Regions from separate parts of the Thioalkalivibrio sp. ALM2T genome, predicted to be linked through region 1. Evidence: predicted binding sites of a transcription regulator. Region 1 holds the regulator's gene; each other region holds the start of a gene.
What was found. Region 1 encodes FliA, which starts transcription of late flagellar genes. Its sites were predicted from a motif close to GCTAAAGTTNNNNNNNNNNCNGCCGATA; they were not measured.

Region 1 (10,066 bases):
ATTGTCCGTGTGTCCCTCCACATGAACGCGGGAGACACGGGGCGCCAGAATCCCGCCAACCTCTTGCAGAAGCCCCTCCGCCTGGGGGTTCAGGGTCGCCGCCCCGGACGCAAACAGCAGACGGCTGGTGATCTCGATCTCCAGCCAATAGGCCTCGCGCGTCACGCGCAGGTCGCCATCCTCGATCCATTGCGCCATCGCCTGTTCGATCTCGCGCGCGGTATCCGCCAGTTCGTCCAGGAACGCCTGCATCCCAGCGTCGTCCGGGCCCTCGTCAAGCATCCCGCTCAAAGCCATGTCGATGGGCTGCGGACCGTCTTCCACCAGACCCGGCTGGACCTCGATAGGCACCAGGGCTCGCAGATCCTGCGGTGTACGTTCCCGGGCCACGGTGGGATCCCCGACCTGAATCGGGTCGGCCTGCATCGGTGCGCGGAAGGCGTCCACCAGCGACTCGGACAGTACCCGGTACTTGCCGTCGTCCACCGAGGAGATGGCGTACATCACCACGAAAAACGCCAGCAGCAGTGTGACCAGGTCCCCATAGGGGATGGCCCATGCCTCGTGATTCTGATGTTCTTCCGCCCGTTTGCGTCGTGCCATGGTGACCTCACTCGTGGATGAAGCCACTCAGCTTGCTTTCGATGTTCCGCGGGTTTTCCCCTTCCGCGATGGCGATCAGGCCTTCCATCAGCATTTGCTGGTGTTGCGAACGGTTCTGAATGATTGACTTCAATTTGTTGGCCACCGGCAGGAACAGCAGGTTGGCCGAGGCAATGCCGTAGATCGTGGCAACAAAGGCCGCCGCGATGCCCGCCCCCAGCTTGCTCGGATCCGCGAGGTTCTGCATCACCGCCATCAGGCCCATCACCGCGCCGACAATCCCCAGGGTCGGGGCATAGATCCCCATGCTCTCGAAGATCTTCGCGCCCTGCAGGTCGAAGTGCTCGCGGTTGTCGAGGTCGGCCTCCATGATCTGGCGAATGGTCTGCGGTTCACTACCGTCCACCAGCAGTTGCAGCCCCTTGCGGGCAAAGCCGTCGGTCTCCTCGTCGGCCAGCGTCTCCAGGCCTAGCAGGCCTTCCTTGCGCGCGACATGCGACCACTCGACGATCTGCTCGACCGTCGCGCGATTGTCGACCTTCGGCGGCTTGAAGGCCCACGGCAGGATGCGCATACCGTGCATGAACACCGACAGCCGTGCCTGCACCAGGGTCGCCCCCAGGGTCCCCAGCACCACGATCAGGAAGGCCGCGGCATTCCACAGCGCGCCCAGGCCACTGCCCTTGGCAATGCTGCCCCCGAGAACCGCCACCAGCCCCAGGGTAATCCCGATGAGGCTCAGGATATCCATGTCAGCAGAACCCCTTCACCAGTGCGGGCCCGATTTCGGGCAGCGGGTAGACATGATCGGACAGGCCGGCCTCGGCCACTGCCGCCGGCATCCCGTACACCACGCAGGTCGCCGCATCCTGCGACCACACCTGTGCGCCGGCGCCCTTCAATGCCCGCGTGCCTTCGCGGCCATCGGCGCCCATGCCGGTGAGGATCACGGCAAGCACCTGCCCGCGCAGCGCCTCCACGGCGGAGCTGAAGGCCGCATCCACGCTCGGCTTGTAGATGGTGCCTAGAGGGCTCTCCGCAATTCGCACATGCGTCTGGCTGCCGCGTTCCAGCGTCATCTGCATCCCGCCCGGCGCCAGCAGGGCCACGCCCGGCTTCAGCACATCGCCGTCCTTCGCCTGACGTACCTCGATATTGCACATGGCATTCAGGCGCTCGGCGAAGGCCGGGGTAAAACTGGCGGGCATGTGTTGCACCAGCAGGATCGGCAGCGGGAAATTCGCCGGGAGCGGCTTCAGCACCTCCTGCAGCGCCACCGGACCGCCGGTGGAGGTACCAATCAGCACCGCGCGCAACTGCCGTAACGGCGTCGGCGGCCGAGAACTGGCAACCGCCGGAGCTGGCTTGCGCGCATCGGCCGCCGCCTGACGGTCCGTCTCTTCGCGGCGCGCGGACGGACGGGCTTCCCGCGCAGGCGTGGTCGTGCCCGGGGCACTGACGGAGCGCGCCCGGCTGCGTGACAGCGAGCGCACACGGCGCCGAAGCAGCATGCGTGCGCTATCCTCGTCCCCGGCCATGTCGCTGAAGCGCTTGGGAAGGAAGTCCACCGCACCGGCCTCGAGCGCATCCAGGGTCGCCTGGGCTCCTTCGGTCGTGAGACTGGAGAACATCAGGATCGGAAGCGGACGCTCGGCCATGATCTTGCGCACCGCGGTGATGCCGTCCATCACCGGCATCTCGATATCCATGGTCACGACATCGGGATCAAGCTCCCGGACCTTGGCGATCGCCTGCTCGCCATTCTCGGCCGAACCCACGACCTCGATGCCGGAATCGGAATCCAGGATCTCGGCGATACGCCGACGAAAGAACCCCGAGTCATCAACCACCAGAACCCTGATCGGCATCCTCAGCCCTCGTTCGAGCGCGACGCGCGGCGCGGTCGACCGGACATTTGCAGTTGCCGCATCAGGATGGTCACCAGATCAGAGACGTCGAGGATCAGGGCGATGCCGCCATCTCCGGTGATCGTCGCTCCCGCCAGGCCCTTCACACCTTGCAGATTCTGGCCGAGCGGCTTGATGACCACCTCTTCCTGCCCCACGAGATCATCCACTACCAGCCCTACCTTGCGGTCGGCCGTGTGGACCACCACTACGTGCGCATCCTTGCGCGGCTCGGGTTCGTGCCCCGGCTTCAACCAGCGCTTGAGGTAATGGATAGGCAGGGCGTGCTTGCGCACCATGATGACTTCCTGATCATCCACGTAATTCGTCTTGGTCAGATCCAGGTCCAGGATCTCGGAGACCGAGGCCAGCGGGATCGCAAAACGGCGGCCGTCCAGAATCACCATCAGGGCGGGCAGGATCGCCAGGGTCAGGGGCAGCTTCACCCGCAGCGTAGTCCCCACGCCGATCTCGGAATCGATCTCGATGGTGCCGTTGAGCTGCGAGATCTTGGTCTTGACCACGTCCATGCCGACCCCGCGGCCGGAGACGTCCGAGATCTCGGTCTTGGTGGAGAATCCGGCCATGAAGATCACGTTGAAGGCCTCGCGATCGGTCATGCGTTCGGCCATCGCGGACTCCATCAGCCCCTTCTCCACCACCTTGCGCCGCAGGGCCTGTGGATCCATGCCACCGCCGTCGTCCTTGATCAGCAGTGCGATGTGATCGCCCTCCTGGGCCGCGCCGAGCACGACCGTACCCTTGCGCGGCTTGCCCGCCGCCTCGCGCACAGCGGGCGTCTCGATGCCATGGTCCACAGCATTCCGCACCAGATGCACCAGCGGATCGGACAGGGCCTCGACCAGATTCTTGTCGAGGTCGGTTTCCTCGCCGAAGATCTCCAGTTCGATCTCCTTGCCCAGATTCCGCGACAGATCGCGGATCACTCGAGGGAAGCGATTGAAGACCTTCTTCACCGGCTGCATGCGGGTCTTCATCACCGAGGTCTGCAGGTCGGAGGTCACCAGTGCCAGCGAACTGATCGCCTTGCCCAGTTCGTCGTCGACATGCTGCGAACGCAGCATGCTCAAGCGGTTTCGCACCAGAACCAGTTCGCCCACCAGGTTCATGATTTCGTCCAGCCGCTCGGTATCCACACGCACGGAGGTCTCGCCCTGTGGAGCCGGGCGCCCCCCGGCCTCGGCCCCGCCGGCGCGGGCACCACCACCGCCCTGCCCACCGGCGGCAGCCGGTTCCGGCGTTACCGCTTTTTCCGGCTCGGGCGCCGCGGCCGCGGGCTCGGTCGGCAGTGGATCCGCAGGGGCGTCCGCAGCCGGTCCGGGCGATGCCGGACCTCCGCCCTTGGCCTGCAACTCGTCCAATAGGTTCTCGAATTCGTCATCGCTGATCAGATCACCGCCCGAGTCTTCGCTGGCCCCGGCGCCGCCCGGCACGGCCGCGTCCACGGGTGCCGGGGCACCGTCACCGTGCAACGTATCCAGCAGGGCCTCGAATTCGTCGTCCGTGATCTCCTCCCCGCCGCCCACCATGGCATCGCCCGGGGCCGAGGCCTGGGGCTCGGGGACTGGCTCCGGTTCAGGCGCGGGCGGCGCCGCGGCGGTATCTCCGGCGACGTCTTCGTTTTTTGCCATGCGCCGCAGGTCCTCGACCACCGCGGCATCGGCGGGGGTCGGGTCCATGCCGGAGCGCAGATCCCCGAACATGACGTTCAGGGAGTCCAGCACGCGGAGCATGGTGTCCATCAGATGGCTATCGGCCCGGCGCTCGCCGTTGCGCAGCAGATTGAAGACGTCCTCGGCGTGATGACAAACCGTCACCAGCGGATCCAGGCTCAAAAACCCGGCGCCCCCCTTGATGGTGTGGAAGCTTCGAAAGACCGCATTCAACAGATCCCGGTCGTCCGGATTCTGTTCCAGGTCGATGAGTTGCTCGTTGAGCCCCTCCAGCAGTTCCCCGGCCTCGATCAGGAAGTCCTGAAGGATTTCGTCATTGGGGTCGATGGCCATTCAGTCTCTCCGGTCCCGTGGCGCCAGTCGTATGGGGGGCACTGCTAGAAGCCCAGGCTTGATAGCAGATCGTCCACCTCGTCCTGTCCTTGAACGACATCTGCGCTGGAATCTTGAGTCTTTGGCACACTGGGGCCGTGGCCCTTGCGGTCCGCCTCGCGGTCTTCTTCGCCACGCTCCAGGGACGCTTCGGCCGCTTCGACCTGCTCCATGCGCCCGCTGGAGAGCCGAATCAGGGTAACGAGGTTCTCTTCAAGGTCGGTCACCAGCTGAATCACGCGGCGAATCACCTGGCCGGTAATGTCCTGATAACTTTGTGCCATCAGCACCTCGGAGAGCAGCCGCCGCAACTCCTCGGCGTCCTCGCCCGCTTGCCCGAAAAAGCTGTCCAGCTCACGCGCGAAATCGCGGAATTCGTCCACCGAGAGCTGCCGGTTGCGAAACCGCGTCCATTTGGCGGTCAAGTCGGCCGCCTGCTGGCTGAACGACTCCGCGATCGGCAGGCTCGACTCGATGGCGCCCATCGTGGCGTGCGCGGCCTGCTCGGTCATGGTGACCACGTAATTCAGGCGTTCCTTCGCATCCGGGATCTCCGCCTGGGTCAGCTCTACCAGACGCGAGTCCCCACGGAAGCTTTGCAAGGCCTCGTGAAGGTCGCGCGTCAGCTTGCCCAGTTCATCGAAGAGCTCGCGGTCGTAAGGACGCGCTAGATCCTGCACCAGCGCGCGCGCCGCCGCGTCGTCGCCCGCCTCGAGCGTCTGCACCAGTTGCCGGGCCAGCTCGAGCTGGCCGTCGCGTGGGGGGTGTTCCTGTTCAGTCATGAGGAGCCTCTTGCTGGTACGGCGCCGAAGGAGCCGGGGCACGTCCACCCGCGCAAGCGAGACGGACGTCGTCCGTATTCATCACCGGGCGATGCTTAGCCCTGTGCTTCAATACGTTCGAAGATCTTGTCGATCTTTTCCTTCAGCGTTTCGGCGGTAAACGGCTTGACCACGTAACCGTTCACACCTGCCTCCGCCGCCTCCACGATCTGGTCGCGCTTGGCCTCGGCCGTCACCATCAACACCGGCATCGACTTCAGGTTGGCATCCGCCCGGACGGCCTTCAGCAGGTCGATGCCCGGCATATTGGGCATGTTCCAGTCGGTAATCAGGAAGTCGAAGTCACCATTTTGCAGCATCGGCAGCGCGGTGCTGCCGTCGTCGGCTTCCTGCGTATTATTGAAGCCAAGATCGCGCAAGAGGTTCTTGATAATGCGCCGCATCGTGGAAAAATCGTCCACGATGAGAATTTTCATTCCCTTGTCCACACGTCACTCCGGGATTCGTAAGGTGAGTTTTAGAATAACTGCAAAGCCGTGCCGTCTTCGAGCCACGACCCCATGCGCGCGCGCAGCCGGATGACCGCCTGGCTGCGAATCTGGCTCACGCGCGACTCGGTCACGCCCAGAACAGCCCCGATCTCACGCAGATTCAGTTCTTCGGTGTAATACAGCGACAGCACCAGGCGTTCGCGTTCAGGCAGATCCCCAAGGGCCTCGGCCAACTCCTCGCGAAACTCGCCAGCCTCAAGGCTACGCGACGGCGAGACTTCCTGCCCCTCGATCACGCGATCGGCCCCGTCATCACCACCACCCAGATCGTCCAGCGCAAACAGATGGGCCCCGGCGTGGTCCTTGAGCATGTCGTAATAGTCATCGATCGCCACGTCCAGTTCCGCCGCCACTTCGCTCCCCCGCGCCGCACGCCCCTCGCGGGCCTCGACACTCTGGATCGCGGCGGCAATACGCCGGCTGTTGCGATGCACCGAACGCGGCGTCCAGTCACTGCGCCGCAATTCGTCGATCATCGCACCGCGGATGCGGATTCCGGCGTAGGTGGCAAAGGTCGCCCCCTGCCCGCCCTCGAACTGCCGCGCCGCCTCCAGAAGGCCGATCATGCCGGCCTGGATCAGATCATCGACCTGGACCGAGGCCGGCAGACGGGCCATCAGGTGGTGCGCGATGCGGTGCACCAGTTCAACGTGATCGGCAATCAACTTCTCGTGCCCACCGGTCGCGGTGGACGTCGCCTGGTAGCCGGAAAGTCGATTACGCGTCGTCATCATGCACTCTGCAGCATTCGTTCCACGAAGAACCCGACGCCCCCGTGGTCACCCCCACCAACCGGCCAACGGTCCACCGTGCGTGCCAGTTCGGCAAACGCCTTGCCGGCCGGACTGCCGGGATACTGCTGAACCACCGGTGCCCTTTTCTGCACGGACTTGCGCAGATGTTCGTCCATGGGGATATAGCCGGCCAGATCGAGGACCACTTCCGGCAGGTAATTGCCACAGACAGTATTGAGTTTCTGCATCAGCCGCTCCGCACCCTCGCGTCCGCTGACCATGTTGGTGACCATCCGGAAACGCCGCAGCCCGTGGTCACGATGCAGCACCTTGATCAGGGCATAGGCATCGGTAATCGAAGCCGGCTCGTCGCAGACCACCACCAGGGTCTCCTGCACCGCCCGGCAGAACGAAGTCACCGACTCCTGCAGGCCCGCAGCGGTATCCACGATCAGGACATCCAGCGGCTTGCGGTAGGCACTGAAGGCATGGATCAGACCCGCGTGCTCGGCCGGCGTGAGGTTCGCCATCGCCGCGATACCGGAGGCCGACGGGACCACCTTCACCCCATCCGGCCCCTGGACCAGGACATCGTCCAGGCTGTCCACCGCGCCGGTCACCAGGTCGTGCAGGGTGCGCTCCGGGCGCATCCCGAGCAACAGGTCCACGTTGGCCAGGCCCAGGTCCGCATCGAACAGCATCACCTCGCGGCCCAGCCGGGCCAGGCCGACCGCCAGATTGACCGACACGTTGGTCTTCCCGACCCCGCCCTTGCCCGAGGCGACCGCAATGACCTTCAACGGCTTGTTAGTGCGTGGCATAACGCCCCTTTCCAACCGGCTGAATCAGTTCCAGTGTTGCCGGCTCGGACCCCTGAGCCGGGCGCAGCGGCGAACGCGAGCGTCGCGGCGGTTCCATCTCGGCCAGCCGTTCGGCAGCCCAAGTCTCACGGGCATTGCCACCCACCTGCGCACCCTCCGCATCGTCGTCCAGCGCCAGGCGGGTCAGATACCCCGTATCGACCCGGTGAAAATCCTCCGCGATGCGCTGGCCATCGCTTACGAACCCAAGTCCCAGGTGCTGGTCCAGCAGGACCGACAGGACCTCGCCCAGCTGTTCTGCCTCGTCCAGCTTGGTCAGCACCAGCGCCGAGGGATCCGCCTTGCGAAACGCCTCCAGCACCCGCCGCAAGGTACTGCCCTGGGTCGTGGCCGACACGACCAACCAGCTCTCGGCACGGATATCCGGCGGCAGATGTGCGAACAGCGACTCCTCCTCCACCGCGCGCGGCGCCTGCCCGGCGGTGTCCACCAGGATCAGGTGGCCATCGTCCACGCGCCGCGCCAGATCGCGCAGTTCGCGCGCATTCTGCAACACGCGCACCGAGATCCCCGCCATCTGCGCAAAGGCTTGCAACTGCCGTGTGGCACCGATGCGCTGGCTGTCCAGGGTCACCAGCGTAACCGAATCCGGTCCCATCCGACGGATCTGGCGCAACGCGATCCGTGCCAGCGTGGTGGTCTTGCCGACACCCGTCGGCCCCACCATCGCCAGCAGCCCGCCCTCGTCCAGAATCGCCGGGCGATGCGTGGCAATCGCACCCGAAAGCCGGGCGCGGAGACGCTCCCAAGCCTGCTCGGGGGAGCTGTCATCGAGGATGCTGCCCGCCAGGCTGCGGGCCAGCGATTCACTGAAGCCGCGGTCGATCAGGCGGACCTTGCATTCTGCCGCCAGGGGGTGACGGGCCGCCCAGCGAGCCTCGTCACTCTCCGCATACTGACGCGTCATCAGGCTGCGCAGGTCACGCAACTCCTGCCGCATCGCGGTGAGCTCGGGATCGGCCGGCCAGGAAGGCGCCACCGAATTCGGGGCGCGGTCGGCGGTACGCGCCTCGCGGGCCGGCTTTTCGGCCTCCGGCTCGCGCACCGGCTCCGAGGACTCGCCATCCTCCAGGGCGGCGACCACCTCCAACCAGCCATCCACCCGGCGACTGGAGAGGATCACGGCATCTTCTCCCTGTTGTTCGCGCACCTGACGCATGGCGTCGCGCATGTCCCGGGCCCGATATCGTCTGACATTCATGCTTTGATCTCCTGCGCCGCTCGCGCGGCGGAACCCCTATGTCTCATGCGGACTGCTTCGCCGTTTCTTCCTGACCGACCGTGGCGACTACCCGAATCCGCCGGTTGTCGGGGATCTCGGTAAACGCCAGGACGGTGAGGCTGCGAACCGCGCCGCGCAACCAGCCGGCAATCCAGGAACGGATCTCCGGTGCCACCACCAGGATCGCCGCTTGACCGGCTGTCTCCTGGCGGCGCGCCGCGTCCGCAACCGAACGCTGCAACCGTTCCGCCAGCCCGGGCTCCAGTCCAACCGTGCCACCCGAGCTGCCCTGCAGGGACTTATGCAAGAGCTGTTCCAGCGAAGGGTCCAGGGCGATCAGTGGCAGCTCATCCTCCGGTCCCACAAGGTCCTGGACGATGGAACGCGACAGCGCGACGCGCACCGCAGCGGTCAAAGTGCCGGGATCCTGACTCTTCACCCCGTCGTCTGCCAGGGTTTCGGCGATCGTGCGCAGGTCGCGGATCGAGACCTGCTCGGCCAGCAGGTTCTGCAACACCTTCAGCACGATCGAAAGCGACAGCGTCTTGGGCACGAGGTTCTCCACGAGCTTCGGCGAATGCCGCGCCAGCTGATCCAGCAGATGCTGTGCCTCCTCGTGCCCGATCAGGCGGTGAGCGTTCTCGCGGAACACCTGCGACAAATGCGTCGCAATCACCGTGGAACAGTCGACTACGGTATAGCCGGCGCCCTGGGCCTGGTCGCGATCCGACGGGTCGATCCACAGGGCATCCAGGTTGAAGGTCGGGTCCTTGGTCGGGGTGCCCGGCACGGTGCCGAAGACCTCGCCCGGATTGATCGCCAGTTCGCGGTCGGGGAATACCTCGGCCTCGGCCACGGTGACCCCCAGCAGGCTGATCCGATAGGCGTTCGGACTGAGCTCCAGGTTGTCGCGGATGTGCACCGGCTGCAGCAGGAACCCGAGCTCCTGCGACAGCTTGCGGCGCACGCCCTTGATCCGTCCCATCAACTGGCCGTCCTGGGTACGGTCCACCAGCGGGATCAGGCGGTAGCCGACTTCAAGGGAGACCAGATCCACCGGCGGGACATCTTCCCAGGTCAGGTCGCGATCCTCCGAACGCGCCCCGCCCTCGTCTTCCTGCGGGATGCGCTCCACTTCCACCTCGGCCTCGCGGCTCCGGCGCTTGAGCAGATAGGCCCAGCCAAAGATCAGCGCCGCCAGGCCCAGGAACACGGCGTTCGGCATGCCCGGCACGACGCCCAGCGCGCCGATCACGCCACCGGCGACGTACAGGACCCGCGGGTTGGAGAACATCTGCCCATACACCTGCTGGCCCATGT
Region 2 (10,066 bases), on a different contig from region 1:
TGCCGACGCGGCGGACACGATCCATGCGCCGCGCACCAACCGCCATGACCCGGCCCACGCTCCCGACGGCCAACCGAACGACCGGGCGGGCCACCCGACCCGCGACGGCCAGCCTAGCGAACATCCGGAGGCCCGGCGCCTGCGCGAGGCACTGGTCGCCCATGCCGGAAATCGCTCGCAGACCGCCCGCGCCCTGGGCATGGATCGCAGCACCCTGTGGCGCAAGCTGCACCGCTACCAGCTAGTCTGAACCTGCGGCTGGCAGACGACCGCCCCCACAAGAAAAGGCCCCGGAGGTGTACACCCCCGGGGCCTTTTCGGTTGCCCTGACCGCGCCTTCCGGCGGCGCGAAAAGACCTAGCGGTACTGTCGCAGATGGCGGGCGCCATCGCGGTGGTGGCGGTCATACACCGGCGCCAGGCGCTCGATCATCGAACGCCGCTCGCTCGTCGGCAACAGCCCCAGGGCGCTGTCCCAGGCCCGCATCGCGCCTGCGGCATCGTCAGCCGCATACAGGGCGTTGCCCAGCTCGCCGTAGAGGTCGGCACGCTGCGCCGAGGTGGCCGGAATGTCTTCCAGTGCCGTGCGCAGCACCTGGACCGCATCCTCGGGTCCGCCACGCCAGTAGGCGACGCGCCCTGCCTCCAGCGCCTCCTGCACCTGCCGCGCGACCTCTTCCTCGCTCATCGGCTCACCGGTGGCCCGGAGCTGCGCCTGTTCCTGCGGGTCCGGAATCGGGCGCTGTGCGCCCCCCTCGTCCTCAGGCTCGTAGGCCTCGCCCGTCATCGGGTCCATGTCACCCTCCGACAAACGCCCCTCGCGCGGCGCCGTCTCGTCCGCTGGGGCCGGGGCATCCTCGGCCACCGCGACGGCCTCGACATCCGCGTCCTCCGGCACCGCATCGGCGCTGGGGGCCAGCACATCGCGCGCCGACCAGGCGATCAGCCACAGCACGATCACGATCACGATCCAGTAGCGATTAACGAAACTTCTCTGCTTGTTATCTGCCTGTTCCATGCCTCACCTTTTCCGGTTTTTCCATTGGCGGAGCGACTCGGGCAACACGGATGAATGTATTCATCAGCGCTTCTCCGGGGTCTCCGTCAAGCGTTCATTCCATTACCTATTTCTATCCTGCACCGAATCGCCTTCCAGAGCGAACAGGATAACGGACAGCACATCGGCGCCAATTCTCCCTTGTAAGGGGGTGCTGATTAAAACACCCGGGCGACATGGCTCAGCGCAACCCGAGCACATCCTGATGCCCGACGGTCAGCTCGACCTCGCCGCGGGCGAGTGCCACGGCGCGCGCCTTGCCCCAGGCACGCAAATCCGCCGCCCGGCCCGGGTCGATCGCGCTGGCTGCGGCCACCCAGCCGTCGATCAGGGCCGCGCCCAGCGCCGCCTGATGCGCGTCAATCCGCCAGTCACTGGCGCAGGTTTGCACCCCGTACCCCAGCCCCTCGATCCGCGCCGCACAGGCCGGCGCGGCGGTCGGCCCCAGGGCCGGGCCGAACCCCTTGTCCGAGCGCTGGTGCCGATTGACCGCGTCCTCCAACTCGGCATCCAGGGCATGCGGCTGCGACCAGCGAATCCGCCCGTCATAACTCAGTGCGAACAACACCGCGGCACCCTGTTCGGCGCAGGCCGCAAGCAACCGGTCCAGCCAGTCGTCCGAAACCAGATCCAACAGCGCCGAACCCGTAACCAGCGACGATCCGCCCGCGAGGACCGCACCCGGATCGTCGGCCAGGTCGCTCACGCACCGCTCGAGCTCGATCCCGGCGCCCGGAGCGACGGCGCGGCCCAGCAGCCCGGCATCGTGATCCACCAGCCGCCAGTGTTGCGGGGGCGGAAGTCGCGGCGCGAGGTAGCGCAGGTTGGAGCCGGTGCCGCTGCCCAGATCCGTCACCTCAAGGGGGGCGGCGACACTTCGCCCAGCCAGATGCGCGCGCAGGGATTCGACCAGGGCCTCCGGCCGGGCCGCATGATCGGCTGCCTCGCGCAGGGCCAGCCAGTCGGCGTCGAAGGATTCCGTCATTGCAGCCAATCCTCCAGCGTCTGTTCCAGCGCGGCCACCGCACCACCCCAGTCCGAACGTTCCGCCATCGCCTCGCGTGCCACCCGTCCCATCCGGTAGCGCGCTCCAGCATCGGTCAACAAGGCGTCAATGGCCTCGGCAAGCGCCCCGATATCTCCTGGCGGAACCAGCCGGCCGGCCGCCTCCGGCACGGTCGCAGGGATCGCGCCACCGGTGGTACCGATCACCGGCAGGCCGCGCGCCATCGCCTCGGTATAGGCCATGCCGAAGCCCTCGTAAGCGCTGAACAGGACAAACAGCGAGGCCCGCGCGTACCAGACCTCCAGCGCCGCATCGTCGCATTCGCCGGCCCACTCGATCCGATCTCCAAGCCCGGCCTCGGTGATCGCCGCCTCCACCCGCTGCACATAGGCCGCGTCCCGCACACGCGAACCCACCAAGACCGCCCGCCAGTCCGTGGTCCGGATGCACGCCAGGGCCTGCACCAGTTCCAGCTGGCCCTTGCGCGGCACGACCGAGCCCACACAGAGCAGCAGCGGCCGCTCGCCGGGACCCGGCCCCAACGCCTGCGGCCGCGGTTCGACCCCCGGCGGTATCGCCTGGAGCCGCCTGGAAGACACCCCCCAAGTGGTCACCTGCCCGGCGGTGAAGGCACTGGTAGCCAGCACGCCCTCTACCTGACCCACGGCGGCGCGTTCACGTGCCAGCAGGTCATCGGCCCGCGCCGGTTCCAGCCCGGTCTCCAGGCCCAGCGGGTGATGCAGCAGATAGATCAGATGCAGGCGCGCGGTGTGGCGGGCCAGCACCTCGGAAAAGGCACCCGCGGCCAGGCCGTCCAGCAGCACCGCCCGCCCATCGGGGAAGCCCGCGAGCGCGCCGTCCAGCGCCGACTCGGCCGCCGCGTCCGGCCCGGGGAATGCCCCCTCCAGCTCGCGCACCGTCACCGTCCAGCCGCGCGCCCTCAAGCCCGCGACCATGCGCGCATCGTAGCGATACCCGCCGGTGCGCTGGTCCAGCGACCCCGGCACCACCAGGCCGAGCTCACGCATTCGGCTCAGGGTGCCGCCTCATAGCTGGCCCAGGCGACGTGCGACTCGTTCAGGGTTACGCACACCGCGTCCAGCTCGCGGGCCGATTCACCCAGCTCGCCGGCATGGATGGCGCGCGCCACGCGCTGATGCAACGCATGGGCGAGGAATTCGGTGGTGGTGTTCTGGCCGCGAAAATCCTCGCGCTCGTCCAGATTCTGGTAGTTCAGATCGCCCAGGAGGGCCTTCACCACCTCGCTGGCGCGTCCGATATCCACCACCAGGCCATCGGCATCCAGGGCCTTGCGGCGGAAGGTCACGTCGACCACGTAGGTCGCGCCGTGGAGCTTCTGGGCCGGGCCGAAGGTCTCGCCGGAAAAGCTGTGGGCGATCATGAAATGATCACGGACGTTCAGGCTGTACATCGGGCAGTTCCCCGCAGGTCGAGTTGAACGGAAAAGGGGTCAGTAACGAATCCGGTGGCACAGCGTGCGTGCGGCCTCGGGCCCGGAGACACGCTGCATCGCCGTCGGCAGGTCGGCGAACGCATCCTCCCCACTGATCAGCGCATCCAGCGCCGGATCGGCCAGCAGTGATAGCGCCAGCGCCAGGCGGCGGCGATAGTCCCAGCGCGCCGCGCGCTCCGGCGGGATGCGTCCGACCTGCGAGCTGCGCAACGTCAGCCGCCGCGAGTGAAAGGCCTCGCCCAGCGGCGCCGGTACCGGCTGATCGCCGTACCAGCTCATCTCCACCACCCGGACCTCGACCCCGGCGAGCGCCAGCGCCTGCTCCAGCCCGGCCGGGTTGCCGCTGGCATGTACGACCCCATCCAGTCCCTGCAGGTCCGGATTCGCTTGCGCCGCGTCCGGGGTGCAAAGGCTCAACCCCAGCCGGGCCGCCACGGCCTCGCGCTGGGGGTTGGGGTCGATCAACGTCACCTCGGTGCCGGGGATCGCGCGCAGCAGCCAGGCCACCAGCAGCCCGACCACCCCGGCCCCGATCACCGCCATGCGATCCCCCGGACCCGGTTGCCCATCCCAGACCGCGTTGATCGCCGTCTCCATGTTGGCCGCCAGCACCGCGCGCTCCGCCGGCACCGCGTCCGGGATCGGGACCACCGCGGCCGCGGGCACGACATAGGCGCTCTGGTGCGGATACAGACAGAACACCCGCTGCCCGAGCGGCACATCCCCTTCGCCCCCCGCCTCGACCATACCGACACTGATGTACCCGTACTTGACCGGCCAGGGGAACTCGCCCGCCTGGAACGGCGCGCGCATTGCCTGATACTGGCTCGCGGGGACCCGGCCATGAAAGATCAGCGACTCGGTCCCGCGACTGATCGCGGAAAACTGCGTGCGCACCCGCACCTCCCCCGGGGCCGGCTCCGCCAGCGCCTCCGGGCGCAGCTCGCCCGTGCCGGGACCGACCACCCAGAAGGCCTGTTCGGGAGCCGGCGTGTTCACCGGAGGCACTGCAAGGTCAGGGTGCAAGGCGGCGTCATCATCCGCGCAGTGTGGGCGAAGCGCATTCCAAGCGGCAACTCCCGGCGCGCGGCGTGGTCGCAAGGCAAAAGCCCGGACACCTCCAACGGAGGGCTACAATCCCCCCATGGAATCATCCACCGCCAAACGTCGCTCCGCGGCACGGATACGGACCGGTCTCCGCGTCTGGGCGGCCGACGGGCTCGTCGCCGGCCTGCTGGGCCTGGTCGTCACGGCGGCACTGATGCTGCATGCCGAACTGGGGCCACACGCAATCATCGGCTTTGTCGTGCTCTGGTTCATGCTCGGCGCCCTGCTCGCCACCACCACCCCCCCGGACGGACTGGCCCGGGACGGACGCGGCCCCGGCCCGGCCAACCGGGTCACACTGCTGCGCGCCGCCCTGACCGCACCTCTGGGGGCCCTGGTATTCGTTCCCCCTGCCACCGGCGACCCATTGCTGGCGCTCTGGGTGATTGCGCTGGCGGGTCTGGCCCTGCTGCTGGACGGACTCGACGGGGCCGTCGCCCGGCGGACCGACAGCGCCACCGCATTCGGCGCCCGCTTCGACATGGAACTGGACGCAGCGATGATCCTGGCACTGTCGGTACTGGCCTGGCAGATGACCGCGGTCGGCCCCTGGGTGATTCTGATCGGGCTGATGCGCTATGCCTTCGTGCTGGCCGCCCGCCCCTGGCCCTGGCTGGCCGGGGCGCTGCCCCCCAGCCGCCGCCGCCAGACCGTCTGTGTGCTGCAGACCGTGGTGCTCCTTCTGGTGCTGATCCCCGGCCTGCCCGCCAGCGCCGCCATCACCATCGCCCTGGCCGGGCTGTTGGCCCTCGGCCTGTCCTTTGCCGTGGATATCCACTGGCTCTATCGCCACCGACCGGAGGTGTGCCATGACTGACGCCCGCTGCATCCGCCCGACCATCCACCTGCGCCACGCGCTCCTGGCCCTGCTGCTCGCGGCCGCCCTCGCCCTGCCGGGTACCACTGCACTGGCCAGTACCGATCGCTGGGTGATCGACCCCGACCACTTCGCGGTCGGTTTCATGGTCGATCATGCCGGCTACGCCAAGGTCATGGGCATGTTCCTCGAGGCCGAGGGCGAATTCGAGTTCGACCCCGAAACGAATGAGCTGGGCGGCGGCTACTTTGTGATCCAGACCGACAGCGTGTTCACCAACCACGCCGAGCGCGACGACCACCTGCGCAACGAGGACTTCCTGAACGTCGAGGAATACCCGGAGATGCGCTTCACCGCCACGCGCTACCAGCCCACCGGCGAAAACACCGGCCGCCTCAGTGGTGGCCTGGAACTGCTGGGCGAGACCCGCACCATCCATCTCGACGTGACCATCAACAAGGTCGGGCGCTACCCGTTCCCGCTCGGTGGACTGTTTGGCCGCCCCTATGTGCTGGGCGCCTCCATGCGCGGCAGCTTCAATCGCTCGGACTTCGGCATGACCTACGGGCTGATCCGCGACATCGTGGGGGACGAGGTCGAACTCATGATCGAGTTCGAGGCCCAGCGGCAATAGCAGGATTCACCACGAAGCACACGAAGGCACGAGAAGGTCAAAGGACTTTCACCACAGAGGGCACGGAGTACACAGAGCAAGGCGGGTCAAGGGCGATTCACAGGAAGATGGGAAGGGCGTGAAGGTTCTTGATGGAATGGTTGGGGACAGGGCCCAGTACGTGCCACCCCGGCCGCATCTCGACTACGTCGTCATCCCGGCCGTAGCGAAGCGGAGAGCCGGGATCTCCCAGGGGTGCCACCGACGCATTGCCAGCCCCGGGAGATCCCGGATAACGGCTTCGCCGTTTCCGGGATGACAATTTTCGCGACGCGGATTCCGGGATGACGTGGGTCGGGGTTGTTGCTGAGCGGTGGGGATGGCGGAACGAAAAAGGCCCCGGGTCGTTGGCGCGCCGGGGCCTTTTGGGGCGAGAGGCTATGAGGCGTCAGGCCTTGGTGTTGATGTTGGTGCCCACGTTCTCCGGCAGACCCTGTGTGGCGGCCTGCATCTCGCCGATGTCGGGCATCGCCTGCAGCAGGGACTGAGCGGCCATCTCCTGCGATTCCATCGCCTTCTTCTGAACGGCCACATCCTTCTGCATCGCCACCTGCTGCTGGCTGTTCTGCGTGGCCATCGCGGCAATCGCGCTTGCATCCATCTCGGTACTCCTAGAACGCTGAATGTTCAGGCCCGTGGACGTCCAACGCGCAAACGGGCCTGTCCCCGCTGACGGCCGCATCCCGCAAGACTTGAGCCTCCATGCACGATTTTTTCGCACGCGGGAGAATTTTCAACGCACACCCTTACGAACGACGATCAGCACCCGAACTCTCGTCGCCGATGCTTCCCCTTCTTCGCGCCTGCGTGCTTTTCGTGGTGAACAAGGTCCTCGACCTTCAATCAGTCTTTCCCGCGTTGCGTCCGGCAGGACCTTCGGGCGCTCGGCACACCCGCGCGGCAAAGCGCCGCATCACGCCGCGGGCCACGCGATCCTCGGGTTCGATGCAGAACCCGGCCTGCTCCACGGCGGCCTCGGTATCGCGATTCGGGTGGCAGCCCCCCGTCACACAGGTCCAGGCCGGCTGCACGCGATCCTGCAGGCGGGCGAACACCGGTCGCGCATGACGCACATGCTCCAGCATCCGCAGCTGGCCGCCATCGGCCAGCACCCGGCGCACCTCGCCCAGGGCCTGGGGCGGATCCTGCACGCTGCAGAACACCAGCCCCGACACGACGGTATCGAAGGCATTGTCGGCAAACGGGAGCGCCTCGGCCCGCGCGACCACCAGGGGCACCCCCGGAGCCCGTCGGCGGGCGCGGCGCAATGCGGCCAGGTCGGGATCCATGGCGATCACTCGAGAGGCGTCGTCATACAGGGGTAGATCACGCCCAGTGCCACACCCGATCTCCAGCACCCGGCCTGTAGCGCCCGCTACCAGGCGCCGCCGCCAGCGGCGAAAGCCCAACACCTCGGCACTGGCCATCAGGGAGTCGTACAACCAGGGAATCTGTTCAAGACCGCGCATCGCGCCTCCGCGAAAGACCGGGAAAACAAAAATGAGTCCTGATTAGCACGAACCCTCCGCAGGTGGGACAAACACGTTGATCGTATCGGCGTTCTGGAGCGTTCGCCTGCAAGCAGGCTCCTACGAAGGCAACTACCTGTAGGAGCCTGCTTGCAGGCGAATGGGCCTCGGCGAGATCCCAGCGCCCATCGGAAAATGTGACACCCATCACACTCTTTCAGCCGCTGGCAGGAACCTGTTTCCACACACCCTGTCCACTTATACAAGTTGCGGAAATCATCGGCTCGTGGCAACGGCAGCCGGTGATCCGCCGTTCAGACGACAACCCTCCATCACACGGGTGTCTGAACGATCTTGGGCCCGGCCATTGCGCCGGGCCTTTTTTTGTCGGGTTGTCCGTCCCCACCGACACGGGGCAACGCCCGACCAATACCCCTTGGGCTCCCGACACCACGTCGCTGTTATGATTGCGCGCTTTCGCCAATCGCGCACAGGGGCACCGTGGCCGAAGCTTCCCAGTCGAAGATCCTCTACGAGGTGGACGATCACCCGCCTCCGGTCAAATGCACGATCAGCGCGCTGCAAAGCCTGCTGTTGGTCGCACCGGCCATTATCATTGCCCCCCTGATCCTGGCCCGCGCCATTGGCCTCGATCTGGCCGCAACCCAGTGGACCGTATTCGCCGCCCTGATCGGCAGCGCGCTCGCCACGCTGATCCAGGTCCGCCGCGTCGGTCCGGTCGGGTCGGGCTACCTGATCTTCATGGGGACCTCGACCGCCTATCTGGCCGTAGGCATCGAGGCCGCCCTGGTCGGCGGCATGGCGCTGGTCGGCACCCTTGGAGTGCTGTCGGCCCCGGTACAATTCCTGTTCGCGCGCTATCTCGGGCTGTTCCGTCGCATCATCACGCCCACGGTCAGTGGGGTCGTGATCATGCTGGTGGTGCTCGGCGTGATCCCCACCACAGCCGACATGATGCAGGGCGAAGGCGACTACGAGGGGACCTGGCGGGCGCTGACGGTCGCCCTGTTCACCCTCGGGTTCACCATCCTGGTGGCGGTCTTCGGCGGGCGCCTGCTGCGCCTGTGGGCACCCATCATGGGCCTGGGCTCCGGGATCGTGGTCGCGATGATCTTCGGCGTCACGGATTTCTCGGAGGTCGCCGAGGCGGCCTGGTTCGGCCTGCCGCCGTTGGAATGGCCTGGCTTCTACTTCGAGTTCTCGCCCACCTGGTTCACGCTGCTGCTGACCTTCGCGATCGTGACCCTGGTCGGCGCGGTAGAGTCCATTGGCGACACCCAGGTCGCGCAGCGCAATTCCTACCGCACCCCGCGCAAGATCGACCACGACCGCGTGCGCGGCGGACTGTATGCGGACGGCCTGGGCAACATGATCGCCGGCAGTCTGGGCACACTGCCCAACACGACCTACGGCATTGGCGTCTCCTCGATCGAGCTGACCGGCATGGCCGCCCGCCGGGTCGGCTACTACTTCGCCGCCTTTCTCGCGCTGATCGCGCTGATCCCCAAGCTGAACATGCTGATGATCTCCCTGCCGGGCCCGGTCTTCGGCGCGTTCCTGCTCATTCTGCTGGCCCTGCTGTTCGTCGCCGGGATCCGCCTGTGCGCCCAGGACGGCCTCAACTACCAGAGCGGCCTGATCATCGGTGTTGCCTTCTCGACGGGTTTCATCTTCCAGAATCAGCTGTTTTTCCACCACCTGATCCCGGAAGCCCTGAGCCCGTTTCTGAATAACGGCGTCTCCACTGGCGGCACGGTCGCGGTGGCACTGAGCATGATCTTCAACCTGCGGCCGCGCCCGCACCGCCGTGCGACCTTCGAGCCCGAGGCGGATTCGCTGCCACAGGTCCACGCGATGGCGCAGGAATTTGGCGAAAGCCTGAGCCTGCCGGAGAAGCAGTCGGTCAAGCTGCAGATCGCCCTGGAAGAGGTCTTCATGCATCTGTCCGAGCAGGCGGCCCGCGAACCGGGGCGCAGCCGACCGGTCGATGTGCGTCTGGAACGCGAGGGCGAAACCCTGGCAGTGGAAATGATCGATCGCACCGCCGCAGCCGAGGTCGACGAGGCCACGCTGCGCGAGGCACGCCAATGGACGGCCAGCGACGAGCAATCGCTGCGCGAGCTGGGCCTTTACCTGTTGAACAGCCTGGCGCAGGACGTTCGCCACATGCGCATGGCCGGGGTCAACTACATCTCGTTCAACATCCCGTTGCGCTGAGAGAGCCCCGGCGCCGCCCTCTCCGGGTTCAGTCGCGGCTACCGTGGATCAGGTTGAGGAACTCGCGGCGGGTACGGCCGTCCTCGCGGAAGGCGCCCAGCATCACCGAGGTCGCCATGGACGAATGCTGCTTCTCGACGCCGCGCATGGTCATGCACATATGCTTGGCATCCACCACCACGCCAACCCCCTTGGCCCCCGTCACCTGCATCAGGGCCTCGGCAAT
Region 3 (10,066 bases), 350 kb from region 1:
GCGCGGTGACCGCAGTGCAGTCAATCTGCACAAGAGAGCCGCAACGCCGTGCGCACTCAAAAGCGGCCAAGCCCCTGCTTTGAATGGTTGGTGGGGTTGGTACCCCAGGTTCCCCGATCCTGCGTTGCGCCCCGAATTCATCAGAAACGGACGGCTAGACCCACTACCCGCTGCACGACGCGCCTTGTCTCGAAAAACCTGGGGTACCAACGCAAGTGTGTACATTGATCAGCGTTTCCCTAACGATCGCCCCGCAGGGCTTCACGAATGCCGGAGACCCGGCGATTGAGGAATTCCAGGCTGCTCTGGTATTGAACGGCGTTCTCGGCAAAGGCGGCCCGCTCCATCTGCGGGTCCACCGTGTTTCCATCCAGCGACGCCTGCGAGGGGATGCGGTAAAGCGCCTCGACCTGTCCGTTCATCGCGCCAGCATTGGGGTCGAGATGCGCCGCCTGGCTGCGCGCCATGGGCAAGCTATTGCCGCCGCCGGCCGCGGATTCGAGTACCGCACGAAAATCGATATCCCGCGCCTTGTAGTTCGGGGTATCCGCGTTGGCGATGTTGGAGGCCAACAGCTCCATGCGCTGCGCCCGCACATTCACCGCCTGCGGAGAAATACCCATCGCCTTGTCGAGAGAGAGACTCATCGCTTCCGTCCTGTCCGCCCGTGGCGGACCCTCGCTTGGAGAACGGGGCGCACCGATTGCGACCCTTCGCAGGGGGACTGAAGCAATCGTTATGCCATTCTCGAGCGGCGTGCCGCAGGGACGCAGGCACAGCGGGCAGCCAGGGGAAGGGATGGAACGACTCGCCGCCCGCATTGCACGGGCGTTCCCGGGAATCAGCCCCGGGGCTGGATTACGTCAGGACTTCAGACGAAGTACCGAGCCGTACTCGGTTCGTACGGTCTCGAAAGCCTGGGTATAAGGCCCTGCGGTCTCGGAAGCGCCAAGAAACAGATACCCGCCCGGATTCATCTGCCGGGCGATAGCGTCAAGAACCTGTCGCTTGGTGTCGCCAGAGAAATAGATCAGCACGTTGCGGCAGAACACCAGGTCGAACTTGCCCAGCGCCGCATAGCTGTCGATCAGGTTGAGCTTCTGAAAGCGACAGCGACGCTGCACATCCGGGATCACCTTGTGGCCATCCGCGACGGTCTCGAAGAAGCGCGCGCGCCGGCTCTCGCTGAGCCCGCGCACGATGCTCAGGCCGTCGTACACGGCCCGCCGCGCATCGTCCAGGATCTTCTCTGACAGGTCCGTGCCCAGAATGGAAACCGGTACCTTCCGGGCCGGCCGCGACTCCTCCCATTCCGAGACCACCATCGAGATCGTATAGGCCTCCTGCCCACTGGAGCAGCCCGCGGACCAGACCTTGATGCTGCCTCCCTTCGCGGCCAGTTCCGGCAACAGCACGTGGCGCAGGATCTCGAACGGAAAGCCATCGCGGAACCAGGACGTCTCGTTGGTCGTCATCGCATCGATCACGCGGGTGCGCAGGCGCGGATTCGGGGCCTGCCGCATGGCATGCAGCAGTTCCGGGACGCTCTTGAAGTCGAACTCGTCGAGCAGCCGCGACAGACGACTGGAAACCAGGTACTGGCGGCTGTCGCCCAGCACCAGACCGCAGCAGTCCTGCAGAAAGCGGGAGAACTCCTCGTAGTCGCGGGAATCGATCACCAAGTCATCCCTGAGCGCTGTCCATCGTGATTAGGCATCCTGATGACGAATCCTTGACCGGGGCCTCTTGGCCGGAAAACCGGGGTGATCCCGAAGATCGGGTCGAGTATACGGCGTCGCGCGCATGGCACCATACACACCGAGTGGCGGCCACCCGTCGCCGCTCCGGGCTTGCCGAGCGGCAACGCGGTTCCGCCCGACCGGTCATTCGGCCTGCGGATCCGGGCGCCCGGTCTGGTCCAGCACCGCATTCGCCAGCTCGTCGGGATTGAACTTGGACAAAAAGGCATCGGCCCCCGCGCGCTTGACCATATCCGTGTTGAATTCCCCACTCAGTGAGGAGTGCAACAGCACCCGCAAATTCTGCAGCGCGGGATTGTCCCGGATGCGCGCGGTCAGGGTGTAGCCGTCCATGCGTGGCATCTCGATATCCGAGATCACCAGTTCGACCTGGTCCCCTACCGGCCCTTCCGCGGCCTTCTGCTCAAGGAAGTCCAGTGCTTCCTGGCCATCCTTGAAGACATCGTATTCGAAACCGAGCCCCTTGATCGCCCCCTCGATCTGCTTGCGCGCCACCACCGAGTCATCGACGATCACGACCTTGCGCCCGCTGGCCTCGCGGGCGTTCTCGCGGATGGATGGCGAAATCTCGCTGGGCAGCGGGTTCACGATGGAGAGCACCCGTTCGACATCGATAATCTCGACCAGCTTGTTGTCGATCTCCGTGACGGCCACCAGGAAGGATTCGCGTCCGGTTCCGCGCGGGGGCGACTTCACGTCCTGCCAGTTCACGTTGACGATGCGGTCCACCGCCGACACCCAGAAGCCCTGCACCGAACGATTGAACTCGGTGACCACCACCTTCTGCTCCCCATTGTCGACCGCCCCGACGGCGCCACGCAGGCCCATCGCTCGCGCCAGGTCAATGATCGGCACGGTACCGCCACGCAACGTCGCCACCCCGCGTACGACGCTCATGGAGCCGGGAATCTGACGCAGCGGTGGCGACGGAATCACCTCGCGGACCTTGAAGACATTGATCCCGAAGGTCTGCGACCCGCCCAGATGGAACAGCAGCAGCTCCATGCGGTTCTGCCCCACCAACTGGGTTCGCTGATTCACATCGTCAATGAATTGACTCATCGTGCCGCTCTCCTTGCCCCGATTGCTCTTAGCACCGGACAGGCCTCAAAGGCCAAGTGTGCACCGCGCAACCCCGGCCTGTCATTTGCATTAGCGTGCATGCGCCTTCTGACGCCGCCTCATGGCCATAACGGCCGCCCGCGACGGGCCTTGAATGCGCGCGTGGCACCGGATGCCCGTTCATTGGCACGAGATCTGCTTGTTTTTGCGGACTGAAACCGCTCGCGACTCGCTCGACATCGACGCAAGATCCGCCAAACCCGAGCCATTCGCGCACAGTCCGACGCCCGCACCGAACGGGCTGCGCAGGACAGGACCAAACAGGACCGCGACATGAACCAGCGCCGAAACATTTCAGAATTCTCTTCCGCTGCCAGGAAGACGCTGATCCGTTCGCCCGTTCGCGTTGGGGCCTCATTCGTTCCAGGAAAAGGCGGGCCCTCCGATGCCTCGCCAGCGAGCGTGATCGACTCGAACGCCAGTGTGCGAAGCATTCCGCGTCTCCTTGCCGGAGTCGCCCTCTTGTTCATCCTGGTACTGCTGTCTACCAGCGTCCGGGCCGAAGTCCACCCAGTTGACGACATCCGTCACGCCGCCGAGCAGTTCCTGATTCAGGAACTGGGCGTTACCGATAGCGAGAAGGATGTTTCCATCGAGATTGGCCAGCTCGACAAGCGTCTGCGCCTCGTCCCCTGCACGGACGGCCTGGAAGCGCGTTTACCACCCGGCGGGCGGCGTGACGGCAACACCGCTGTCCATATCCAGTGTGCCGGCCCGGTGACCTGGCAGTTATACGTGCCGGCGACGGTCGAACGTTACGCCGAAGTGCTGGTTGCGAACCGCACCCTGCCGCGCCAGCACACCCTCTCGGCGGGCGACCTGCGTTTCCAGCGAATCGAGACCTCGCGCCATGCCGGCAGTTATCATGAGGAAAAGAATGCCCTGATCGGCCAGCAGACCCGGCGCAGCATCCGCCCGGGTCAGATCATCGGAACCCAGCACGTGAGCCCGCGCGAGATCATCAGTCGCGGCCAGCGGGTTACCATCCTGGCAGAGAACGGCTCAATCGCCATCCGCATGCAGGGCGAAGCGCTGGAGAACGGGACGCTGGGCGAGCGAATCCGCGTCAAGAACGCATCCTCCGGGCGGGTCGTCGAAGGCGAAATCCAGGCCTCCGGCCACATCCGGGTAGCGCTTTGAGGCCTCGCCTCACCAGGCACGCCGATGATCTTCGAAGCGGATTGTGAAGCCGGTTACACTTTTCCGCCCTCGAGGCCTACAGTTTCAGCACCGCTGGCCGTAAACAATTGCAGCACAGTTACAACGACAGGAAGGCATCATGGATATCAAGGGCCTCAACACGAACAGCCTGCGCCCCGACAGCCAGAACCCCGGGGTAAAGGGTCGCGACGAGTCCGGCAACACGGCAAACCGTGCCCCGGCCTCCGGTAACGCATCGGCGCCAAACAATGATTCGGTCACGCTCACCGGGGCCGCCCAGGCAATGAATGCCGCGGCCGGCGCGGGCGACACCGCCCCCTTCGACGCCGCCCGCGTTGCCGAACTGCGCGAGGCGATCTCCAGCGGCAACTATCCGGTGGACAACCAGCAGCTGGCCGATCGCATGATCGACCTCGAAAGCCTGCTGCGCTAACCCGGTCTATCGCCCATGAATGCCGACGCGCACCATCAACTGCAACGCTCGCTCGAGACCTCAATCCGGCTGGCTCATCAGCTGGAAGAGAGCCTGCTACAGGAGACGCGCGCGGTCGAAGCGCGCCAACCCGATACGCTGCAGGGCGTGGTGACGGGCAAGCAGACCCTGCTGCATGAGCTGGAAACCGAGACACGCAACCAGCAAGGCCTGGTCGAGGCCGCCGGCGAGGCCTTCAGCCCCGAGGGCATCGCGCGCCTGTTCTCGAAGATGGACGATGGCGTCGTACTGAACGACCTGTGGCAAGCCCTGCGCCAGTCCATCGAACGCTGCGACACTCTGAATCAGGGCAATGCGCGCCTGATCGACCGTGACCGCCAGCGCGTGGAACTCTCCATGCAGATCCTCCGCGGCGAGGAAACCGGCCCCGCGGCTACCTACGACCCGTATGGCCGCGCCCGGCCCGGAAACCGCGGCGGACGCCAGATCACCCAGGCCTGAGAGGCCGGTGCTGGTGGAGGCTGGCTTTTCGCGGCATCCACCAGTACCTTGCGTCCTCACACCTTCCTAACACTTCGGACGCATGGACGACACGGACTATACCGTCGATAAGCCGGACCGGATTGCCGGCATCCTCAAGGACCTCGACCACAAGCTCACCGTCGTGAGCGTTCGCGTGGATACCGACGGCCCCCTGTACACCTCGGCCCTGGTCCGTCTGGACCCAGCCGCCAAGGAACTCTTTCTCGACGAGCTCACCCCGCCTCGCGCGCACCAGCAGGTTCAGGCCGGCATGGACTTGCGCGTATTCGCCGCGCTGCGCGGGGTTGCAGTGCGATTCGGCACGCATGTAACACGCATCGAGCAGGAGCAAAAAGGCGCGCTCTACGTCTGCACCTATCCGGAAACTCTGTACTACCTGCAACGCCGCGAAACGTTCCGCGTGCACATCCCGATGGCCCAGCGGCCTCAGATCGAACTCCATGCAAAGGCCTGGAAGGATCCCGTGATTGGCGAGGTTGCCGACCTCTCTGCCCAGGGCATGTGCATCGAGTTGTCCACCACCCTTCTGGATGCGCTTGAGGACCAGGCAAACTTGGCCTTCGAGAACCTCCTGCTCCCCGATGTCAGTGAACGCCTTTCCGGGGACCTGCGGCTGGCCAACCGTCGCCGCAGCACGCGTGATGGCTTCGAGTTTGCAGGCTTCGAGATCGTCGGAATGACCCAGTGGATGGAACGCCAGACCAACATCGCCCTGCTCCATTACCAGCGCGAGGCGCGCCGCCGCTCGATGGATTGAGCCTGAGCCGAGGCGACGCCGCCACCTGCAACTCCGAACACAAAAAAGGCCGCTTGAAGCGGCCTTTTTTGATCGTTCCTGTTTGGTCGGGACGGCAGGATTTGAACCTGCGACCCTCTGCACCCCATGCAGATGCGCTACCAGACTGCGCCACGCCCCGAAGCCGCGAACTATATCCGATTCCCCGCCTTCACGAAAGCGTCGGCCACCCCATTGCTGCCAGATCCGTGCGGACCATTCGCGCCACGTACACCGAGAGTGGCGCATTGATGCGATTCGCTGCGCTCGTCGCATCCTACAGAGCGGAAATTTCAAACTGGAGTTGGGTTCAGAAGGACACCGTAGGATGCGACGAGCAAAGCGAATCGCATCAACACAACGTCCGGGCGCCCCCTAGGGTTGGAGCCTCAGGCGCGCAATACGCGCAGAACCGACTCGAGCTCCGAAATCGTGTCCTGGATGATCTGCTGGGCCTGCTGACGATCACCCTTGGCTTCGTCGCCCGAGAGCTTCTGACGGGCACCATTGATGGTGTAGCCCTCTTCGTACAGCAATGCGCGGATCTGACGGATCAGGATCACATCCTGACGCTGGTAGTAGCGACGGTTGCCGCGCCGCTTGACCGGCTCCAGCATCGGGAATTCCTGCTCCCAGTACCGCAGCACATGCGGCTTGACCTGGCACAGCTCCGCGACTTCGCCGATGGTGAAGTAGCGCTTGCCCGGGATCGCGGGCAGCTCCTGGTGGTTACTCGCCTCCAGCATAGCTCTCTACCCGCTCGCGCAGTTTCTGTCCCGGCCGAAAGGTCACCACACGACGCGCGGAGACCGGAATCTCTTCGCCCGTCTTGGGATTGCGCCCTGGCCGCTGGTTCTTGTCGCGCAGGATGAAATTCCCGAACCCGGAAAGCTTCACGCCCTCGCCGGTCTCCAGCGACTGCCGCATCTCCTCGAAGAACATCTCGACGAATTCCTTGGCCTCGCGCTTGTTGAGACCCAGTTCCTCGTTTAGCGCGGCGGCGAGATCCGCCTTGGTTACAGCTGCCATCGGCTATTGTCTCAAGGTTGCGTTGAACCGGGCCTGGAGATGCTGCACCACCGCGTCGGTGATGCCAGCCACGTCCTGTTCGCCTAGGGTGCGATCAAAAGCCCGTAAAATCAAGCCCAAAGCCAGGCTTTTTTCGTCCGGATTCAAGCCTTTGCCCTGGTACACATCGAACAGGCGAACGTCCTGCAGGATCTCCAGGTCAAGCTCGTCGATGGCCGCCAGCACATCGCCCGCCGCCACCGACTCGGCCACCACCAGCGCCAGATCCCGACGGATGGACGGGTACGGCGACAACGGCGAGAACTGCGCCACTGGCGCGCGCACCACGGCGGTCGCGTCCAGATCGAACAGGTAGACCGGCTCCACGTCGAAGCGCTCGCACAACGCCGGGTGCAGGCGCCCGACCCAGCCGATCGGCTGCCCGTCCACCAGTACCCGTGCGGATTGCCCGTCATGCAGCGCCGGATGACGTTCCGCGCGAAAGCCGAGCGGACCGGCGACGCGTTCGCACAGGCCTTCCACGATGCCCTTGGCGTCGAAGAAATCGACCTTCTTCGCCTCCCCTTCCCAGGCTTCCGGCGCCAGCCTCCCACCGAGCAGGCCGGCCAGTCGCGGCTCCTGCCGCAGACCGGACGCATCCGGAACAAAGCGCAGGCCATGCTCGAACAGGCGCAAGTCCGATTGCTGGCGCGCCTGGTTGTAGGCGGCGGTGGTCACCAGCCCGGGCCACAATCCCGGGCGCATCACCGCCAGATCGGACGAAATGGGATTCGCCAGCGCCAGGGGTCTCACGTCCGGGTAGAACGCATTGGCGGCCTCGCGAGCGATAAAGCTGAAGCTGATCACCTCATGGAAGCCTTGGCGGGCAAGCCCGTTGCGCAGTGACCGCAGACCCGACTCCGGCGTCACCGGTGCGACCGGCTTCGGGAGTGTCTGCGGCAAGGCGTCATAGCCGTGCACCCGGGCCAGCTCTTCGATCAGATCTTCCTCGCGTTCGAGGTCGAATCGGGCCCGCGGCGCGCGTACCGACCAGCCGCTATCGCTCGTCTCGATGCGGCAGTCCAGTGCCTCCAGGATCCGCTCCACCTCGGAAGCCTCAAGGGTCACCCCAAGCAGGCGCTGGACACGATCCGGGCGCAGGACGATCGCCTGTTCCGCATGGGAGGCCGGCGTCTCGCCCACTTGCTCGACCGGGCCGCACTGTCCGCCGCAGAGCTCCAGCAGCAGCTGGGTCGCGCGTTCCATCGCCTGCGGGACCAGAGTCGGGTCGACACCCCGTTCGAAACGATGGGAGGCATCGGTATGCAGGCCGTGAGCCCGCGCCCGACCGGCCAGGGCTCGCGGTGCGAAATGCGCACATTCGAGCACCACGCGGGTGGTGCTGGCATCGACCGCGCTGGCGGCGCCGCCCATCACTCCGGCCAGCGCCAGGGGGCCGTCATTACCCGCAATGACCAGGTCCTGCGGCGACAGCTTGACCGTCTGTTCGCCCCCGAGGAGCGTCAGGGATTCCCCCTGCTCACCTTGGCGCACCTGGATCCGGTCGCCCGTGCGCTCGGCATCAAAGGCATGCAGGGGCTGGCCCAGCTCCAGCATCACATAATTGGTCGCGTCCACGATGGCGCTTACCGGGCGCACCCCGGCGCGGCGCAGGCGTTCCGCCATCCACAACGGGGTCGCAGCCTTGGCGTCCAGGCCCTCCAGGACCCGTGCGGCATACAAGGGGCAGGCTTCCGGATCCTGGATATTCACACTTACCCGGGCATCGCTGGCGACGTCCACGGCCGGCATGGCCGGGGCATGCAGCGGCCGGTCCAACAATGCCGAGCACTCCCGCGCAATCCCGCGCATGCCCAGGCAATCGGCCCGGTTCGGCGTCAGGTCCACTTCCAGGATGGTGTCGTCCAGCCCGAGCGCCTCACGCAGGTCCTGGCCGGCCTCCAGCGTCGTCGGCAGCGACATCAGGCCTTCGGCATCGTCTGCCAGGCCAAGTTCGCGCGCGGAACAGAGCATGCCCTCGGAAGCGACACCGCGCAGCTTGGAGCGCTTGATACGGAAATCACCGGGCAATACCGCTCCGATCACCGCCACCGGCGCCCGCATACCTTCATGGACATTGGGCGCGCCACAGACGATGGTCAGCGGCTCCGCCTCGCCCGCTTCGACCCGGCACACCCGCAGGCGGTCCGCGTCCGGGTGCGGATCGACTGCCACCACGTGGCCCACCCGCACCCCGCTGAACGCGGGCGCAGCCGCTTCCATCGCATCCAGTTCCAGACCCGCCATGGTCAGGCGATGGCCCAGTTGTTCCGGGGTCTCGTCGATCTGCAGCCATTCCTGCAGCCACTGCACACTGATACGCATTAGCCTGTCTGCCCGAATTGCCCGATGAAGCGGATATCGTTTTCGAAGAACAGCCGGAGGTCGTTCACGCCATGGCGCAGCATCGCCATGCGTTCGACGCCCAGGCCAAAGGCAAAGCCGGTGTACTGCTCGGCGTCGATCCCCACGTGACCCAGCACGTTGGGGTGCACCATCCCGCAGCCCATCACCTCCAGCCAGCCGGTGTGGCTGCAAACGCGGCAGCCGTCACCGCCGCAGTGCACGCACTGGATGTCGACCTCAGCCGACGGCTCGGTGAACGGGAAGTACGACGGCCGAAAGCGCGTGGCCAGATCGTCCCGATCAAAGAAGGCCTGAAGAAATGCACTCAACACGCCGCGCAGATCCGCGAACGTGATGTCCGTATCCACGCAAAGCCCTTCCACCTGGTGGAACATCGGGCTATGCGTCAGATCCGAATCGCAGCGATACACGCGCCCTGGCGCGATCACGCGAAGCGGCGGGCGCTCCTGTTCCATGGTGCGGATCTGCACCGGCGAGGTATGCGTACGCAGCACGCGGTGGGCATCAAAGTAGAAGGTGTCGTGCATCGCCCGCGCCGGGTGATGCTCGGGGATGTTCAGGGCCTCGAAGTTGTGGAAGTCATCTTCCACCTCGGGGCCCTCGGCCACGCGGAAGCCCAATCCGGCAAAGAAGGTCTCGATGCGTTCCAGGGTTTGTGTAATGGGGTGCAGCGCGCCATCAGCCTGACGCCGCCCCGGCAGGGTCACATCGACCTGTTCGCCCGCCAACTGGTCCGCCAATGCGCTCTGCGCCAGGGCCTCCTTGCGCGACTCGATCAGGCCGGCGACCTCGGTCTTGGCCTCGTTCACTTTCTGCCCCGCCGCCGGCCGTTCCTCC

Region 2: the regulator FliA is predicted to act here: its motif matches at 6,804-6,831, upstream of F816_RS0112580 (YjfB family protein).
Region 3: the regulator FliA is predicted to act here: its motif matches at 2,951-2,978, upstream of F816_RS0102260 (chemotaxis protein CheV).

The regions. Positions count from the first base shown of each region.
Region 1 covers NZ_KB906556.1:145,650-155,715, reverse strand. The annotation lists gene motD (flagellar motor protein MotD) at 1-603, opposite strand, end outside; gene F816_RS0100670 (flagellar motor protein) at 611-1,354, opposite strand; gene F816_RS0100665 (chemotaxis response regulator protein-glutamate methylesterase) at 1,356-2,471, opposite strand; gene F816_RS0100660 (chemotaxis protein CheA) at 2,474-4,537, opposite strand; gene F816_RS0100655 (protein phosphatase CheZ) at 4,582-5,358, opposite strand; gene cheY (chemotaxis response regulator CheY) at 5,454-5,834, opposite strand; gene F816_RS0100645 (RNA polymerase sigma factor FliA) at 5,876-6,643, opposite strand; gene F816_RS0100640 (MinD/ParA family protein) at 6,640-7,464, opposite strand; partial or broken gene flhF (flagellar biosynthesis protein FlhF) at 7,633-8,725, opposite strand; gene flhA (flagellar biosynthesis protein FlhA) at 8,769-10,066, opposite strand, start outside.
Region 2 covers NZ_KB906570.1:11,009-21,074, reverse strand. The annotation lists gene F816_RS0112620 (sigma-54-dependent Fis family transcriptional regulator) at 1-250, shown strand, start outside; gene F816_RS0112615 (hypothetical protein) at 358-1,017, opposite strand; gene F816_RS0112610 (class I SAM-dependent methyltransferase) at 1,238-2,041, opposite strand; gene F816_RS0112605 (glycosyltransferase family 4 protein) at 2,038-3,090, opposite strand; gene F816_RS0112600 (6-carboxytetrahydropterin synthase) at 3,096-3,494, opposite strand; gene F816_RS0112595 (zinc-binding alcohol dehydrogenase) at 3,534-4,544, opposite strand; gene F816_RS0112590 (CDP-alcohol phosphatidyltransferase family protein) at 4,681-5,460, shown strand; gene F816_RS0112585 (YceI family protein) at 5,453-6,094, shown strand; gene F816_RS0112580 (YjfB family protein) at 6,522-6,734, opposite strand; gene F816_RS0112575 (class I SAM-dependent methyltransferase) at 6,973-7,602, opposite strand; gene F816_RS0112570 (uracil-xanthine permease family protein) at 8,104-9,840, shown strand; gene folE (GTP cyclohydrolase I FolE) at 9,869-10,066, opposite strand, start outside.
Region 3 covers NZ_KB906556.1:493,777-503,842, forward strand. The annotation lists gene flgB (flagellar basal body rod protein FlgB) at 240-647, opposite strand; gene F816_RS0102255 (protein-glutamate O-methyltransferase CheR) at 864-1,679, opposite strand; gene F816_RS0102260 (chemotaxis protein CheV) at 1,884-2,822, opposite strand; gene flgA (flagellar basal body P-ring formation chaperone FlgA) at 3,345-4,022, shown strand; gene flgM (flagellar biosynthesis anti-sigma factor FlgM) at 4,162-4,476, shown strand; gene F816_RS0102275 (flagella synthesis protein FlgN) at 4,492-4,977, shown strand; gene F816_RS0102280 (flagellar brake protein) at 5,060-5,776, shown strand; tRNA gene F816_RS0102285 (tRNA-Pro) at 5,860-5,936, opposite strand; gene F816_RS0102290 (MerR family transcriptional regulator) at 6,184-6,540, opposite strand; gene F816_RS0102295 (integration host factor subunit alpha) at 6,524-6,823, opposite strand; gene pheT (phenylalanine--tRNA ligase subunit beta) at 6,827-9,187, opposite strand; gene pheS (phenylalanine--tRNA ligase subunit alpha) at 9,187-10,066, opposite strand, start outside.